Regions from separate parts of the Microbulbifer sp. ARAS458-1 genome, predicted to be linked through region 1. Evidence: riboswitches for the same ligand, from Rfam matches in the RefSeq annotation. Region 1 holds a riboswitch; the other holds the start of a gene.
The links. A riboswitch is a leader RNA that binds a small molecule or an ion and turns the genes downstream of it on or off. The one in region 1 is predicted to bind thiamine pyrophosphate.
Positions count from the first base shown of each region.

Region 2: linked by a shared signal. The riboswitch ahead of AAFH99_RS06970 (TonB-dependent receptor) and the one ahead of thiC (phosphomethylpyrimidine synthase ThiC) in region 1 are both predicted to bind thiamine pyrophosphate.

Region 1 covers NZ_CP155838.1:1,913,969-1,923,166, forward strand. Annotated here, with positions in the region: gene dnaE (DNA polymerase III subunit alpha) at 1-2,568, shown strand, start outside; gene AAFH99_RS07905 (acetyl-CoA carboxylase carboxyltransferase subunit alpha) at 2,939-3,895, shown strand; gene AAFH99_RS07910 (sulfite exporter TauE/SafE family protein) at 4,130-4,909, shown strand; gene safD (sulfoacetaldehyde dehydrogenase SafD) at 4,934-6,301, shown strand; TPP riboswitch at 6,576-6,674, shown strand; gene thiC (phosphomethylpyrimidine synthase ThiC) at 6,815-8,755, shown strand; gene thiO (glycine oxidase ThiO) at 9,097-9,198, shown strand, end outside.
Region 2 covers NZ_CP155838.1:1,699,211-1,708,408, forward strand. Annotated here, with positions in the region: gene AAFH99_RS06940 (glutamine synthetase family protein) at 1-749, shown strand, start outside; gene AAFH99_RS06945 (aldehyde dehydrogenase family protein) at 784-2,181, shown strand; gene AAFH99_RS06950 (iron-containing alcohol dehydrogenase) at 2,190-3,359, shown strand; gene AAFH99_RS06955 (phosphotransferase) at 3,373-4,236, opposite strand; gene pnuC (nicotinamide riboside transporter PnuC) at 4,233-4,871, opposite strand; gene AAFH99_RS06965 (YkoF family thiamine/hydroxymethylpyrimidine-binding protein) at 4,875-5,135, opposite strand; gene AAFH99_RS06970 (TonB-dependent receptor) at 5,150-7,279, opposite strand; TPP riboswitch at 7,331-7,461, opposite strand; gene AAFH99_RS06975 (LLM class flavin-dependent oxidoreductase) at 7,607-8,605, shown strand; gene AAFH99_RS06980 (hypothetical protein) at 8,598-9,011, shown strand; gene AAFH99_RS06985 (aldo/keto reductase) at 9,027-9,198, shown strand, end outside.

The sequences.
Region 1 (9,198 bases):
AAAAAGGTTTACGAGGACCGCCTGCGCTTTGAGCTGGATATTGTTATCCAGATGGGGTTCCCCGGGTACTTCCTGATTGTTATGGACTTTATCCAGTGGGCCAAGGATCACAATATTCCGGTGGGGCCGGGGCGGGGTTCCGGTGCGGGCTCGTTGATTGCCTACTCGCAGAAAATTACCGATCTTGACCCTCTGCAGTACGACCTGCTGTTCGAACGGTTCCTGAACCCGGAACGGGTTTCCATGCCCGACTTCGACGTCGACTTCTGTATGGAAAAGCGCGATCAGGTCATTAACTACGTGGCCGATCACTACGGCCGCGATGCAGTGAGTCAGATTATCACCTTCGGTACCATGGCCGCGAAGGCGGTAGTGCGGGATGTGGCGCGGGTGCAGGGCAAGTCTTACGGACTTGCAGACAAACTCTCGAAAATGATCCCGGCGGACCCGGGCATGACCCTGGCCAAGGCGTTTGAGCAGGAAGAGGTGCTGCGGGAGTTCCTCGAGAATGATGAGGAAGGTCAGGAAATCTGGGAAATGGCGCTGCAGCTGGAAGGCGTGGCGCGGAACGTGGGTAAGCACGCCGGTGGTGTGGTTATCGCTCCCACAAAGCTCACCGACTTCGCGCCGCTCTACTGTGACGAGACCGGTGCAGGCCTGGTGACCCAGTTCGACAAGAACGATGTGGAAGACGCGGGCCTGGTGAAGTTCGACTTCCTGGGGCTGCGGACCCTGACCATCATCGACTGGGCCAAGGCGATGGTGGACGAGCAGCGCGCACGGGAGGGCAAAGAGCCCCTGGTGATCGAGGCGCTGCCTCTCGACGACCCCGAAACCTACGCCATGATCAAGCGCGCCGAGACCACCGCGGTATTCCAGCTGGAATCTCGCGGTATGAAGGACCTGATCAAGCGCCTGCAGCCGGATAACCTCGAGGATATGATCGCCCTGGTGGCCCTGTTCCGTCCGGGCCCGCTGCAGTCGGGCATGGTGGACGACTTTATCAACCGGAAGCACGGTCGTGCGCAGGTCGCCTACCCGGATGCCAAATACCAGCACGAAAAACTGAAACCCATTCTGGAGCCTACCTACGGGGTAATCGTCTACCAGGAACAGGTGATGCAGATTGCCCAGGAGCTCGCTGGTTACACCCTCGGTGGCGCAGACATGTTGCGCCGGGCCATGGGTAAGAAAAAACCGGAGGAGATGGCCAAGCAACGCGCCACTTTCGAGCAGGGTGCGAAGGAGCAGGGAGTCGACCCGGAGCTCGCGATCAAGATCTTCGATCTGGTGGAAAAGTTTGCCGGTTACGGCTTTAACAAATCTCACTCCGCCGCTTATGCACTGGTGTCCTACCAGACCGCCTGGCTGAAGGCCCATTACCCGGCGCAGTTTATGGCCGCCACCATGTCTTCGGATATGGACAAAACCGATAAGGTGGTGACCTTTATCGAAGAGTGCCGGGCCATGAAACTGGACCTGGTACCGCCGGATGTAAATCTGGGTACTTATCAGTTCTCGGTGGATGTGGACAACCGCATCATCTACGGTCTGGGTGCGATCAAGGGGCTGGGGGAAGGCCCCATCGACAACATTATTGCCGAGCGCGAACAGAATGGACCTTTCACCGATCTGTTCGACTTCTGTTCCCGCATTGACCCGCGCAAGGTGAACAAGCGCGCGCTGGAAGCGCTGGTGCGTTCCGGCGCCCTGGACAGTATCGGCCCGGATACCAACAGCGCCGATGGCCTGGATTACTCGCGCGCGGTGCTGTTCAACGCGCTGGATGAGGCGGTGAAGTCCGCCGAGCAGCAGAGCAAGAACGATAGCGCCGGTATGATGGATCTGTTCGGCGAGGTGGTACGCTCCGCGTCCGACGGGGATGTGTACGAGGATTTCCGCAGTGCGCGTCCGTGGAGTATTCGCGAGCGTCTCGAAGGCGAGAAGAACACCCTCGGTCTGTACCTGACAGGCCACCCTATTGACGAGTACGAAGATGAGCTGAAGCATCTGGTGAAGGCGCGCATCGCGGACCTGAAGCCGGGCCGTGAAAACCAGAAGGTGGCGGGCCTGTGTGTGGGTATGCGGGTGATGAAGACCAAGCGCGGTGATTCCATGGCGATTGTGACTCTGGATGACCGCAGTGCGCGGATCGAGGCGGCGGTATTCAGTGAGGCGTTCGGGGAACACCGGGAGAAGCTGGTGAAGGATGCGCTGCTGGTGCTGGAGGGGTCTATCTCCCACGACGATTACAGCGGCGGCCTGAAGATGAGCGTGAATAGTGTGTCGACGCTGGACGATTTGCGCAGTGGCAGTGTGATCGGGGTGACCCTCAAGATCGATAGTGCTCAGGCATTGCCGAAGATGGGGCAGCGTTTGAGCGCCTGCCTGCGTCCCTATGTGGGCGGCTCCTGCCCGGTGCTGGTGGAAGTGGAGCGCAGCGACGCGCGCGGTACCTTCCGCCTGGCGGATGAGTGGAAAGTGGAGCCAAATGACCAGCTGATCCAGTCCCTGCGGGAGGTGATCGGCCGGGAGCGGGTACAGCTCAACTACAATCAACGGCAGTAATTTTTCACTTGAGCCATTCGGTGGCGGTGGCGCTGCCGGGTGCGGTCTTGCGAGACACGCCGTCCACCCATCCCTGGGGGCTCTGCACCGCCATCCTTGGCGGTGAAGGTCTCGCAAGACCGCACCCGGCATCGCCACCTTCGCTCGAGGCTACGCCAAGCGATTTGTATTGCGCGACCAGTCTCCCGATTCAGGCTTTCTGTACTGTCGGAATTTAGTCAAGTGAACGCATGCACTCGACTGAGTGGTCCTATCCCGGTAAGCTAGCCGCCATTTTCAGTAGACGAGGCCTGTTTGCGACCGTTCGGGGTAGTTTGGTCGCATTTTCCAACATTTGGCAGGCCCACAGAATTATCAAGGCGCGAATTAAATGAACTTCAGTTTTCTCGAGTTTGAACAGCCGATTGCGGAACTGGAAAGCAAGATCAAGGAGCTTCAGCACGTCGGGGATGACAACGACCTGAACATCGCTGAAGAGATCACCCGACTGCGGGAAAAGAGCGAGAAGCTCACCGAGTCCCTGTATTCCGACCTCTCTCCCTGGCAGATCGTGCAGGTGGCCCGCCACCCGCAGCGTCCCTACGCCAAGGACTATATCGAGCGCATTTTCACCGATTGGGACGAGCTGCACGGCGATCGTCACTTCGGTGACGACAAGGCGATCATCGCCGGTATCGGTCGCCTGGAAGGCCGCCCGGTGGCGGTGATTGGTGAGGAGAAGGGCCGCAGTGTCAACGAGAAGGTGAAGCGCAACTTTGGTATGCCGAAGCCGGAAGGCTACCGCAAGGCGCAGCGCATCATGGAGATGGCGGAGCGCTTCAAGATGCCAGTCCTGACACTGATCGACACCCCCGGGGCCTATCCGGGTATCGACAGTGAGGAGCGCGGAATTTCCGAGGCGATCGCCAAGAATCTGGCGGTGATGTCCCGTCTGCGTACGCCGATTATCTGTACGGTAATTGGCGAGGGCTCATCCGGTGGCGCGCTCGCCATTGGTGTGGGTGACCAGCTGAATATGTTGCAGTACTCCACGTACTTTGTGATTTCGCCGGAAGGTTGCGCGAACATTATCTGGAAGACCGTGGAGAAGGCGCCGCTGGCAGCCGAGGCCATGGGGGTGACTTCTAGTGTGCTGGAAGAGCTGGGTATTGTGGACGAGACGCTGCCTGAGCCGCTGGGTGGTGCACACCGCGATCCGGATCTGATGGCGGCGCGCCTGCGTGATCGCCTGTCTGAACAGCTGGATAAGCTGACCGCGATTCCTCTGGATGAGTTGCTGGAGAAGCGCTACCAGCGTCTGATGAGCTACGGTAACGTCGTAGGCTGAAGCCAACACTTCTTCAGGACATAAAAAACCGGCGTCTGTGCCGGTTTTTTTATGTCCGTGCATTCTTTCTCGTCCTCAAATAACCAGCTTCAGGCCCGGGACTACTGGGTTTGAAGCTGTCCTTACGGCTAGACTGGCCATCGCTCAAAAACCGATCGAATCACTGCGAGTTTCACCCATAAGTACTCGGGATCGGCGCGATAATAATCACTGTTCAAAGCGTGGGGGTAGTCCTTGGCGGAGTTGGGTTCGCTGTTAAGCCTGATGCCAGACCAGAGCCCCGGCCTTGCCCTCGGGTTACTGCTGCTTGTCTGCGTGGTCAGTGCGTTTATCTCCGCGGTGACCGGCGGTGCCGGCGGTATCCTTATGTTCGCCGCGCTCAATGTGGTGATCCCCCTGCGCGCCCTGGTACCGATCCACGGTGCGGTCCAACTGATGAACAACCTCGCGCGTGTGGTCTATGTGCGCGAGCATATCCGCTGGGACCAGTGCATTTCGTTCTTTATCGGCTGTACCCTGGGCTCCGCGGCCATGACCCTGGGGCTGGCGAATCTCGACTGGCAACAACTGCCGCTGGTGCTGCTGGCGGTTTTGATTTTCTATACGGTGTTCAAACCGAAAAAATTGCCAGAAATCCGTTTGAAACCGCGCAATTTTTTCTGGGTAGGCATCGCCACCGGCACTCTGGGTATTGTGGCCGGCGCGGTAGACCCGCTATTGGCCGCGTTCTTTGTGCGTAAAGATATGACGCCGAAGGAAATCGTGGCGAACAAATCGGTGATGCAGGCCTGGTGCCACGCGCTCAAGGTGCCCGCATTTATTTATCTCGGTTTTGCATTTTCCGAACATCTAGGACTGATTCTTCTGCTGACCATTGCCGCGGTGATCGGCACTCGGGTCGGTATCGCACTGTTGAACCGGATTAACAGCGAAGTCTTTTTCAATCTTATGCGCGCGGCACTGCTGATCGCCGGCGCACGTATTATTTATCAGCTGGTTGCCCCGGCGATTTAGGACGAACAAAAGTAGGTAAACACCATGGCCGACTATCAGATTATCAACCCGTACAGCGGCGAGCAGATCGAAGCCTACGATTTTCACAGCAAAGAGCAGGTGGAAGAGGCTATTCAATCCCTGGTTGCTGGCCGCAAAATCCAGCAGGCCACCCCGGCGTTTGAACGCTCCAATATCCTTTTGAAACTTGCCCAACTGATTCTGGAGCGCAAAGAAGATCTGGCACGCCTGATATGCGAAGAAACCGGCAAAACCATCGGTGACAGCCGTATCGAAATCGACCGCGCCTACAACACGGCCCTGTCCAGTGCCATGGAAGCCCGCAACATCAACGGTGAAGCCCTTGACTCCGACGCCTTCCCGCCCATGCGCGAAAAAATCGGCGTGGTACTGTGGAAGCCACTCGGCACCGTACTGTGTATTACCCCGTTCAATTTTCCGATCAACATTGCCGTGCATAAAATCGGCCCGGCCTTCGCCGCCGGCAACACCATCCTGTTCAAGCCCGGCCCGCAAAACAAACGCTCTGCGGAACTGCTGGTTGAACTCTGCTATGCCGCCGGCATGGAAAAATCTGTACTGCAGATGCTGATTCCGGATATCGAGGCGACCAGTTACGCGGTCTCTCACCGGGAGATCCAGGCCATCAACTTCACCGGCGGCACCGCCGCAGCCGATGCCATCGCGAAGAACGCCGGTTACAAAAAAATGTTGTTTGAACTCGGCGGCAACGACCCATTGATCGTCATGCCCGGCGCCGACCTCGACGCCGCAGTCAACGCCACCATCAATCAACGCTTCGCCACCGCCGGTCAGCGCTGCACCGCCGCCAAACGGCTGTTCGTGCACAGCGACGTATTTGACTCCTTCAGCAACAAACTCATTATCGCCACCTCCAATCTCAACGTCGGCGATCCAATGCAGGACGACACATTTATTGGCCCACTGATTCACACCGCCGCTGCCGACGAAGTGGAAGCACGCATCGAATCCGCAGTGAAAGCAGGCGCACGGGTACTTTATGGCCACAAGCGCGAAGGCAATATCCTCTGGCCAACCATCCTCGACAACGTCCCCGACGACGCCGAACTGGTTGCGGAAGAAACCTTCGGTCCGGTAGTGCCGCTGCGGAAATTTGACGATGAAGCGGAGCTGATCTCGCTGATCAACAGCTCTCCATTTGGCCTGCAGGCCGGTGTATTCACCCAAAACCTCGCCCTAGCCAAACGCCTCTACAACCAGCTGGACGTAGGCCTACTCGCCGTCAACGATGGCCCCGGCTTCCGCGCTGAACACTTTCCATTCGGTGGCGTAAAAGAAAGTGGCGTGGGCAGAGAAGGTGTGAGTTACGCCATCCGAGAAATGAGCTACCAGAAAACATTGGTGATCTAATCATTCCGAAGTCAGCGGTCTAAATCGAAGGTGTCGACGCCGGGTATTGGCTCGCAAGACCTTCCGCGAGAGGGACCTCGTGGAAGAGCCCCCATGGATGGGTTTACGGCGTGTCTTGCGAGCCAATACCTGGTGGCGGCATCGCCAGCGGGTGAGCTACGAAGCTCAAAGAACCTCCGGAGCGCACAACTCGAGCGGCGCAAAACCAAACCCTCGAATTCAAAGACAAGCCCCAAAGACTTGTCCTTCCTCTCAAATTACCTCTATACTCGGCTCCAACTTGTCGGAGTGCCTTAGGGCTGAGATCGCTGTTGCGAGATCCGTTGAACCTGATCGGGGTAACCCCCGCGTAGGGAACAAGATCTGAATTCGCTACATTTCGTACGCACGTTTGAATCCGGATTTAAACTGAGTTTTAAATCTCTGCGTCCGAAACCCGCTCTCCCCTCTGCCCCGGCAATCCACTCACGGATACCATCCACGGAACGTCCCAACAGGACGCAAGGGGTCAGCATGTCTCAAGTCGCCGAAGCAAAAATTACAACCAATAAAGCGGATAAGAAAAGCCGTGCCGAACAACAGCAAAGCGCCAAAGAATTTCTCGATAACCTAACCGCCCAGCAATTCCCCAACTCTCGCAAAGTCTATTTGCAGGGGGAACGCGAAGGCGTCAAGGTCGGCGTACGCGAGATCTGCCTCGGCCAGTCTCTGGTAGGTGGAGACGAAGCCAACCCTGTATTCGAACCCAACGAACCCCTGCAGGTCTACGACACCGCCGGCCCATACTCCGATCCCGACTTCAAACCCAACGTCCGCGAAGGCCTGCCCAAACTGCGCCAACAGTGGATCGAAGACCGCGGCGATACCGAAATTCTCGACACCCGTCAGGCCGCCTACAGCCAGAAACGCATGGCCGACCAGGGGCTCGACCATATCCGGTTTGACAACCTGCCTGCGCCGCGCAAAGCCAAGCCCGGTAAAAATGTTTCCCAGATGCACTACGCCCGCCAGGGCATCATCACCCCGGAAATGGAATTTATCGCCATCCGCGAAAATATGGGGCGCGCACAGCTGGCCGAGCAGCTGACTGATAAGGACTATCAGAAAGCCCGCGACGGTATCTATATCCCACCGCAGATCACCCCGGAATTCGTCCGCCGCGAAGTCGCCGAAGGCCGTGCGATCATTCCCGCGAATATCAACCACACAGAACTGGAACCGATGATCATCGGCCGCAACTTCCTGTGTAAAGTGAACTCCAACATCGGCAACTCCGCGATAACCTCTTCCATTGAAGAAGAAGTGGAAAAGCTTGTCTGGTCCATTAAATGGGGCGGTGACACCGTCATGGATCTGTCCACCGGACAGAACATTCACGAAACCCGGGAATGGATCCTGCGCAACAGCCCGGTACCCATCGGCACCGTACCGATTTATCAGGCCCTGGAAAAAGTGAACGGCGTCGCCGAAGACCTCAACTGGGACGTATTCCGCGATACCTTGATCGAACAGGCAGAGCAGGGCGTCGACTACTTCACCATTCATGCAGGTGTACTGCTGCGCTACGTACCACTGACCGCCAAACGCGTCACCGGCATCGTCTCCCGCGGCGGCTCCATCATGGCCAAATGGTGCCTCGCCCACCACAAAGAAAACTTCCTCTACACCCACTTCGAAGATATTTGTGAAATCCTAAAAGCCTACGACGTCAGCTTCTCACTGGGCGACGGCCTGCGACCCGGCTGTATCGCCGATGCCAACGACGAAGCCCAGTTCGGCGAACTGCGCACCCTTGGCGAACTCACCGAAATCGCCTGGAAACACGACGTCCAGACCATGATCGAAGGCCCCGGCCACGTGCCCATGCACAAGATCAAAGAAAACATGGACGAGCAGCTCGAACACTGTCACGGCGCTCCCTTCTATACCTTGGGCCCCTTGACCACCGACATCGCCCCCGGCTACGACCACATCACTTCCGGCATCGGCGCCGCCATGATCGGCAGCATGGGCTGCGCCATGCTCTGTTACGTGACTCCCAAAGAGCACCTCGGCCTGCCGAATAAAGAAGACGTAAAAGAAGGCCTAATGGCCTACAAAATCGCCGCCCACGCCGCCGACCTCGCCAAAGGCCACCCAAGAGCCTACAAACGCGACGACGCCCTCTCCAAGGCCCGCTTTGAATTCCGCTGGGAAGACCAATTCAACCTCGGCCTCGACCCCGAACGCGCGCGCATGTACCACGACGAAACCCTGCCCAAAGAATCCGGCAAAGTCGCCCACTTCTGCTCCATGTGCGGCCCGAAATTCTGCTCGATGAAAATCACTCAGGACGTCCGTGACTATTCCAAAAAGCTAGAGGCTGCAAAACAGGAAGCAGAAGCGAACAAAGGAATGGAAGAAATGTCCATCAAGTTCAAAGAACTAGGTGCAGAGATTTACCACAAGGGATAAGGAATCACTGAAAAGCTACTGCGCGTGCGCCTGGCGGCGTCCGGCGGTGCTCGTAATCCTCACGTACTGCAAGTACGCTCCGGTTACTGCGCTCCGGCGGCCACCACCAGCCACCCGCTCGCTACGCTTTTCAGCGATTCCTTCCGAGATTGATCGAAATAGCAGAACTTGATGCGAAGGCAGTGGTGCGGGTAAGCCTTTGCCAGACCTTCTGCGAGAGGGACCTCGCAGAAGAGCCCCCATGAATGGGTTGAGGGGGGGCGCCTAGCTCGTGTCTGGCAAAGGCTTACCCGTAGCGCTGCCGCCCCGAGTTGCCCGAGCACGAACCCCGGAATTAAAACGTGGCACAAGCCAAATTAAAGATTGGAATTGCAGGAGCTGGCCTAATGGGCCGCCTTCTAGCCTGGCGTTTGTCTGAAAAAGGCCACCAAGTAACCCTGTTC
Region 2 (9,198 bases), 210 kb from region 1:
GGGTGCTGGAGGCGGCGATCACGGTGGATCACGCGGAGGCGGCCGGTGACAAGGCGGCGCTGTTCAAAACCTTTATCAAGGTGCTGGCGCAACGGCGCGGTTTGATGGCGACGTTTATGGCCAAGTGGTCCAATGATTATCCCGGCCAGAGCGGCCATATTCACGTCTCTCTGCGCAATAAAAAAGACAACGCCTCAGCGTTTTATGCCGAAGGCGAGCTCTACTCCATGAGCGATATCCAGCGGCACTTTCTCGCCGGTCAGCAGCGATTGATGCCGGAATTGTTGTGTATGGTCGCGCCCACCATCAACAGTTACCGGCGCATGATCCCGGGCTTCTGGGCGCCTACCGACGCCACCTGGGGTGTGGAAAATCGCACCGCCGCGCTGCGGGTAATTCCGGGTAGCGACAAGTCTCAGCGTCAGGAGTACCGGCTCGGCGCCGCCGACGCCAATCCCTATCTTGCCCTGGCCGTCGCGCTGGGCTCCGGTCTTTACGGCATCGAGCAGGGTTGGGAACCGGGCGAAGCCGTGGAGGGAAATGCCTACGAGGCGGAGCACCCCGGGGAGCTGGCGTTGCCGCGCACGCTCTGGGATGCGGCGCAAAGACTAAAGCAATCCAAGGCGGCGCGAGATCTGTTTGGCGATGCGTTTGTAGAACACTTTGCCGCGAGTCGCGAGTGGGAAGAGCGGGAATACCGCAAGCATATCGGTGACTGGGAACTGCAGCGTTACTTCGAGATTATTTAATTCGTTCGATTGAGGCAGGAAGCCAGGCAAACACATGCAAAAACTCCAATGTATTTCCCCCATCGACAACAGCGTCTATGTCGAGCGCCCACTGGCAACAGAATACGAAATCCAGAATGCGCTGAGCAACGCGCACGGCGCCCAGCCCAGCTGGAAGCAGGTGCCGGTTGCTGAGCGCGCGGCACTGGTACGGGCAGCGGTAAAAATACTGCAGCAGAAAAAAGCACAATTGGCCGAAGAAATTTGCTGGCAGATGGGGCGGCCGATTCAATACGCCGGTGGTGAAATCGACGGCCTGGCCGAGCGCGCGCTGATGATGGCAGATCTGGCCGAAACAAAAGGCGGGCCACTGGCCGATATACAGTTACCAGAGAAACCGGGTTTTACCCGCTTTATTCGCCGGGAGCCACTGGGCACCAGCTTTGTGATCGCTCCCTGGAATTACCCCTATCTCACCGCCGTCAATGCCGTAGTGCCGGCAATACTGGCCGGCAACAGCGTGATACTCAAACACTCCGCGCAAACACCGCTTTGTGCGGAGCGCCTGGTGGAAGCCTTCATTGAGGCGGGATTGCCGCACGGTGTCTTCGAGTTCCTGCATCTGGATCACCGGGATGCCGAGCAGATTATTATCAACGGCGGCGTTCAGCATGTGGCCTTTACCGGGTCCGTCGCCGGTGGGGCTGCGGTGGAAAGTGCGGCAGCCGGACGTTTTCTCTCTGTTGGTCTGGAGCTTGGCGGAAAAGATCCGGCCTACGTGCGCGCGGATGCGGACCTCGAATATGCGGTAGCCTCGGTTGTGGACGGGGCCTTTTTCAACTCGGGTCAGTCCTGCTGTGGCATCGAGCGGGCTTACGTGCACGAGTCACTTTTTGACGATTTTGTGCGGCGTGCGACGGCGCTGATTCGCGAATATCGCCTGGGCCGCCCGGATGAGCAGTCTACAACACTGGGTCCGCTGGTACGCGCCAGTGCGGCGGACTTCGTGCGCGACCAGATTGATGAGGCCGTGGAACAGGGCGCACAGGCGCATATTGATGGCGGAGATTTTGAACTGGACCAGCGCGGCAGTGCCTATATGGCTCCGCAGCTGTTTACCAACGTCAATCACAATATGCGGGTGATGAGTGAGGAATCTTTTGGCCCGGTGTTGGGAGTGATGCCGGTGGCGGGTGATGCCGACGCACTGTCGCTGATGAATGACAGCGAATACGGCCTCACCGCCGCCATCTATTCCGCAGATCCAGAGGCCACACTGGCACTGGGAGATAAGCTGCAGACCGGCACGGTATTCCTGAACCGCTGCGACTATCTCGACCCGGCACTGGCCTGGACCGGGGTCAAAAATTCCGGCCGCGGCTGCACCCTATCCGGTGTCGGCTTCGAACATCTCACCCGCCCGAAATCTTTCCACTTCAAACTAGAGCCCTGAGTCAGACCATGTCCGACAATCATTTTTTTACCAACTGGAATTACCCGACCGCCATGCGTGTCGGCCCCGGGCGGGTTGGCGAACTGCCGCAACTTTGCCGGGAAATGGGCATGGCGACCCCCATGCTGGTCACCGACCCGGGCCTTGCAGCGCTGCCAATGATTCAAAGTCTTGTGGAAAACTGCCTGGTGGCAGGTGTGCCGCTTACGGTATTCAGTGAGATCAAAGGCAATCCCACCGGCAAAAATGTGAGCGACGGTGTTGCGGTGTTCAAGGCCCACGGTTGCGACGGTGTGATTGCCTTTGGTGGTGGCTCTGCACTGGATGCGGGAAAAGCGATTGCGCTGATGGTGGGGCAGACTCATCCCATCTGGGAATTCGAGGATGTGGGGGATAACTATCTCAAGGTAAATACTCGCGGCATGGTGCCGGTAATTGCGGTACCCACCACCGCAGGAACCGGTTCAGAAGTGGGGCGCTCGTCGGTAATTACCGACGAGGAAGCCAAGCTTAAAAAAATTATTTTCCACCCGCGTATGCTGCCGGAAATCGTTGTCCTCGATCCCGAACTTACATTGGGACTGCCAGCGCCGATTACCGCCGCGACCGGAATGGACGCACTTTCCCATAATCTGGAAGCCTTCTGTGCGAGCAATTTTCACCCCATGGCGGAAGGGATCGCTCTGGAGGCCATGCGCCTGATCAATGTGTATCTGCCGCGCGCGGTGGCCGATGGCAATGATCTGGAAGCACGCATGCAGATGCTGGTGGCGTCCAGTATGGGCGCTACCGCTTTCCAGCGTGGTCTGGGTGCCATGCACGCGCTGGCCCATCCGCTCGGAGCGCTCTATGACAAACACCACGGTCTGTTGAACGCGATTCTGATGCCCTATGTGCTGACTGCCAACCGGGTGGCCATCGAGGAGCCCATGAGCCGATTGTCCCGCTATCTGGCGCTGCCAGGTGCGGGTTTTGCGGGGGTGCTGGACTGGGTATTGTTTTTGCGGCGGGACTTCGGCATCCCGAATACCCTGGTGGAAATCGGTATTGGTGAGGAAGACGCGGATCGGATCGCAAATATGGCTGCGGTGGATCCTTCGGCACCGGGGAATCCGCTGCCACTGTCTGTGGACGACTACCGGGGCGTTTTTCTCGATGCCTGCCGTGGGAATCTTTAACGGGTCGAGGGCATCAAGCCAGTTCCGCCAAAAGGGCATTAATTTCAGACTTGAGCGCTGCCCGTGACATTGGCGGCGTTTCTTTATTGTGAATCTGAATTGTGTACCAGAGTATCGCCAGATAGCGGTAAACCTGCTGCCACCGCTTGAGCTTTTCCAGATCCCCGTCCGTGACCGGGCGTTGTAAATACCCCTCGAGCAGCGCCTGCTGCTGATCATTCTCCATTTCAAACCCGAGAGTTACCGTGGCCAGATCGAAATAGGGGTGGCCGCAGGCCGCGTATTCCCAGTCGATTGCGCGCAGCCCCGCAAATTCACCCACGAGCAGGTTCGCGGGCAGCAGGTCGTTGTGGCACAGGCAGTAATTGTTCGTGATCTGGCTGCATTCTATTAGCCGCGGCCGGAGTTTTTCCCGCAGTAATTTCAGCGACGGGGACAGAGGATCATTTATGTTGATTGACTGCCAGTAGGTTGCGTCTTTGTCGGCGTAGTCGAGGTGTTTTGAGATTGGCGGGAGCTGATGTATTCGTCGCAGCATCCGCGACAGTTCAGCGATCGCGTCCGGCGCGGTCAACTCCAGTGGCCCGCCGTCAATGTAGTGTGTGACCAGGTAACGGTGGGTGGGGTCGACGTACACCAGCGGGGTACTCAGGCCCGCGGCACTGGCGAGTGTCAGGGCTTCCGCTTCTGTGGCTCGGTTCAGGTCCAGCGCACCGGAATTCTTCGCATTGATGCGCAGTACCAGTCTGTCGTTGCCGGCCTGAACAAGAAAGCTTTGGTTGGTCAGCCCGCCGCCGAGCGGGCGAATAATCTCCGGTTGCTGGTCGCTCCAGTGTCGCCATTCATCAGCGAGCAGTTTGTCGACCTGTGCATTCATACCGCGACCGGTTGCTCCGGCTCGGATTGTTGCTGGCGATACAGCGCATACCACTGGAAGAAGCCAATGATCACAAGTACGACATACAGTAGGAACAGCAGGGCTGTGAGATACATGCCGCGGTCGATATACAGATAAATGGCTGCGCCATCAATCACGATCCAGTAAAGCCAGTTCTCCAGTACCTTGCGGGTGACCATATAGGTGGTTACCACCGCGCCCCAGGTGGTGAAGGAATCCAGGTAGGGCAGGGCGGCGCTGGTGTAGTTATCCAGCACATAGCCAAATATCAGGGTGAGCACGCCAACGCCTGCGAATGCGTAAAGGTGCATGGCTGCAGACCAGCGGTGAATATGCAGCTTTTCACCTTCTCTATTGCGATGCCGCCACTGCCACCAGCCGTACACTGCGATCACCAGATAGAAAATCTGCAGCGCCGATTCCATCAACAGGCTGACATCCCAGAACAGGAACAGATAGATGGCGGTGCTGGCAAAGGCGGCGTACCAGCATAGGATATTTTCCCGCATGGCGAGCAGCAGATAGGTCAGTGCCAGCACTACCGCCGCCACTTCCCACAGGGTCATGGCGGCGTAGGCGGAGGCGATGGCTTCGCGGATTTCCGGGGAGAACATGGATCAGAGCCCAATGTTTGGGTTCAGGTCACCGTCGATAAACTTGCACACGAAGATCGCGCGCCCGAACTGCTCCCAGGACTTGCGCATTTCCGCTTTGAGCACGTCCATCACCACATCGTAATCACCAAACACTTGGGTGCTCATGGTATTGGAGATGACTTGCAGTTGCGGTTGCTCGTTCAGGCGCTGGATAAAATCCTTGATCGCCGGGATGTACTCGTCTTTCAGTGGGTACATGCTGATTTCTACGGAGAGTTGCATATCAAGACTCCCAATTAAAAGGTGTAGCTGCCGGAGATACCCGCGGTGCGCGGTTCACCCAGCTGGTAGTAAGCCTCCGGCGCGTAGCCGTTGGCCGGATTGTTGCCGAACTGGTTGCTGAAGTAGAAACCGCGCGTGTAGATCACTTCGTCGGTCAGGTTTCTGCCCCACAGGGACAGATCCCAGTTGTCGCCGCGGTAGGTGAGGCGTGCGTTGACCAGTTCGTAGGCGGTGGACTTCTCATTGTGGCTGTTGGAGAAGTAAAAGTCGTCTTTGCCTTCCAGTTCTACGCGCGCGCTCAGGTTATTGGTCAGCGCGTATTCCGCTCCGGTGAAATACTGGTAGTTGGGCGCGTGGGCGAGGTCGCGGCCGCTGAGATCAACCGGTGAAGTCTCGCCGGTGTTGTCATCGCGGCCGTCGACGTGGGTGCTGCTGACAAAATCTTCGAATTCCGCATTCAGCCAACCGAAGGTGGCGAAGAGTTGCAGGCTATCGCTGGCCTGGAAGTTGATCTCCGCTTCGATACCGGTGCTATGACCGCCGGCGGCATTGGCCAGGTAGTCATCGAAGGAAAAGTCTTCCGGGTTGAAAATGGATTGTTTGGCCTGAACGTCGCTGCGGTCCTGGTAGAAGGCGGCGACCTGGGCCTGCAGGCGGCTTTCCAGCCAGTCACCTTTTATCCCGAATTCGTAGTTCATCATGCTCTCGGTATCGAACAGGAAGGTCTCGCTGCCGATGGCCGGATTGTTTTCTGAGGCGGAAATAATACGGCCGTTGACGCCGCCCGCCTTGTAGCCCCGGGACAGGGTGCCGTACAGCATGGTGTTGTCCGTGGCGCTGAACTGCAGGGTGATATTGCCGCCCCACAGGTCTTCGCTGGTGTCGCTGGTCACCGCGAGTGAGTCACTGTAATCCGCGCGGCGCTGCTCCAGGCGCAGGCCAGTAATCAATTCGAAATGCGCGCCAAGGGCGGTATTCAGCTGCCCGTACACGGCAGCGTTATCGGTATCGAACTGGCTGGCGAAGCTGGCGTTGCGCTCCAGCGCTTCTTCTTCCGTGCGAAGGTAAACACCGGCCACCCAGCCAGTGCTGCCGCCAAACAGGCGACTTTCCTCGGTGGAGACCAGGCGCACATCGGCGCTCAGGTTGTCGCGGTCGCGCAGGTAGTTGTCGGTGGATACGTACTCCCATGGGTGGAAGCCTACATGGGTCCAGTCTTCATCGTAGCCGTATTCGGTATCGGAACTGGCGGCGCTCAGTATGGAATTGATGGTGAACAGTTCACTGGCGCTCCACTGTGCACTTACCGCACCGGCGAGGGTCTCCTGGCGATCCCAGCCCGGCTGATCGGACAGGGTGTTGCGGGAGTTATCCAGGGTAAAGGCGTCGTAACCGTTGTCCGCGTCCAGATAGAAGAGGGTGAAGTCCAGCTGCAGGTCGTCGCTGGCCTGATAGCGCAGTTTGCCGCGGGCCACGGTCTCGTCAATTTTGTTGGTGTCTTTGCGATCCAGGTAACGGTTGTAAACATAGCCGTCGGACTGCTGATTCTGCACCGCGAAGCGGTAGCTCAGCTGTTCTGAAAGCGGGCCGCTGGTCACGGCAGACAGAGTGCTGGAGCCGTAGCGGGCGGCGTCGGCGGATACCTTTGCAAAGGTTTCCGCGGTCGGTGCGTTGCTGGTCATGCTCACCAGGCCGGCCAACGCGTTGGCGCCGTACACGGTGCCCTGGGGGCCGCGCAGGATCTCAACCTGCTGCATATCCAGGGTGCTGGCGGCGAGGCCGAGGCCGGTAAAGTCGATGCCGTCGACGATCAGGCCGACAGAGGGATTGACCGGGTCGATAAACTGGCTGCGCTCACCGATACCGCGGATCTGTATGAAACGGCCGCGAGATGCACCGCTGGAGAAATTCACGTTGGGGGTCAGATTCAGCAGTTGCTCAAGGTTGGTAGCACCGCGGGTTTCGATGGCGGCTGCATCCAGTACGGAAACACTGGTGGGGGTGTCGAGCGGGCTGGTGGCGCGCAGTTGGCTGGTGACCACCACTTCCTCGATGGCGGTGTCTGCGAGCGCGGCAGTGCTGATCAGCGCGGTTGCAGCGGCAATAGCGCGGGCGAGTGGTTTGAAAACGTTATTGGTATTCATGGCTCTCTCGTACAAATCAGTGAGAGACCCGGAGCGCGACGTGAAGAGGGGAGCTGGTGGACTACCTATTCCTACGCCGGTATTAGCCGGATCAGGTTTCAGGGAGACTCTGATTTCGCCAGAGGCTCCCAAGGGTTTGCCGATGAAGGCATCTCAGGCTTTCGCCACCCCTTAGGTTGTGCATGAGTTTTTTGCGGGCGCGATCCTATCAGATAAGCGAAGTGTCAGGAACTGTGGTGTGCACGGAGAACAGCTTCGATAGGATGGTCATATCTGAATCGCCTACTGTGCTTTTTCGCGCAAGGCCAAACGCGTACAGGAGTTGATATGCGCGCTTTTTCACTACTGGATCTCTCGCCCATCACCGAGGGAAGTGACGCCCGTACGGCGTTGATGAACTCCCTGGATCTGGCACAGCACGCGGAACGTTTCGGTTACCGGCGCTACTGGATGGCGGAGCACCACAATATGACCGGTGTAGCCAGTGCAGCGACGGCAGTGGCGCTGGGCCATATCGCCGCGGGCACCAACAAGATTCGCGTTGCCGCCGGTGGTGTCATGCTCCCCAATCACGCGCCACTGGTGATTGCCGAGCAGTTCGGCACCCTGGCCGCGCTTTACCCGGACCGGGTAGATCTGGGGCTGGGCAGGGCGCCTGGTACCGATGGCGCCACCATGACCGCACTGCGCCGGGATCCGCTGCACGCCGCCGATCAGTTCCCGGAAGATGTACGCGAGTTGTTGCACTACTTTGCCCCGGAGAAGCCGGGGCAGCGGGTGCGCGCAGTGCCGGGGGCAGGGCTTCAGGTGCCGATCTGGCTGCTGGGCTCCAGTCTCTACAGCGCGCAGCTGGCTGCGGCCATGGGACTGCCGTTTGCCTTTGCCTCTCACTTTGCCCCAGCGATGCTGGATCAGGCGTTGCATCTCTACCGGACTCAGTTTCAACCGTCGGAATCGCTTGCTGAACCCTATGCCGCTGCAGCGATCAATGTGTTTGCCGCGGACAACGCGGTTGAGGCGCGCAAGCTGATGACCTCCATCGAGCAGCAATTTGTCGCCCTGCGCCGGGGCACCCCCGGGAAAATCAAACCGCCGGTGGACGATCCGGAATCCATCGCCGGCCCCGCCGAACGCATGCAGGTGGCCCAGGCACTGGCGGAGAGCGCGGTGGGTACGAGGGATACCGTCGCCGAGTGGATTGATCGTTTTGTGGCGCGGACCCGGGTGGACGAGCTGATCGTCACCGGTGCTATCTATGATCACAGTGCGCGCCTGCGCTCCTTCGAACTGGCAGCCGATGTATTGCGGGAGCGAGTGGATGGCTGAAACTGCCCAGATCGATCGTCCGATGCACTGGCGATGGTTCCTCGCCCACTTTCTGTTTGTGCTGGTGGCCTGGACGCTGTTTATCAAGTACCTGTTCCCCATCGCGGTTGCGCATTCCAGCGGTGCGCCCTGGGACAGTCATGTGTACTGGGACCTTTGGCCGGTGGCGCATCTGTGGCTGGGCTGGGCGCTACTCAGGCAGCCGGGTTACCTGCGCACTCTGGCTATCGTAATGTCCGTGGTGGAGATTGTGATTATCGTCACCAAGTTTGCGCTGTTTCTGGCCGAGCCCGATTGGGATATCTGGCGAACCAACTGGTTCGTTAACAAGGTTTTTGTGCTCACCTGTTTTATTCTTGTTCTCGCGACTGCACTGGCGCGACCGCGCGCGTTAAGTGCCCAATAAATGGAGGAAGCCACCATGGAAGGTAAGTTGCTACGCCGTCAATTTCTCAAAATGCTCGGGGCGGGTGTGGTCAGTGCCTGGGGCTTTCCGGGGTTGGCCAGTGCTCAGTCGCCGGCATTGCTGTCCAAGCCGATCCCCAGCAGTGGCGAATCATTACCGGTGATCGGTATGGGTACCTGGCGCACGT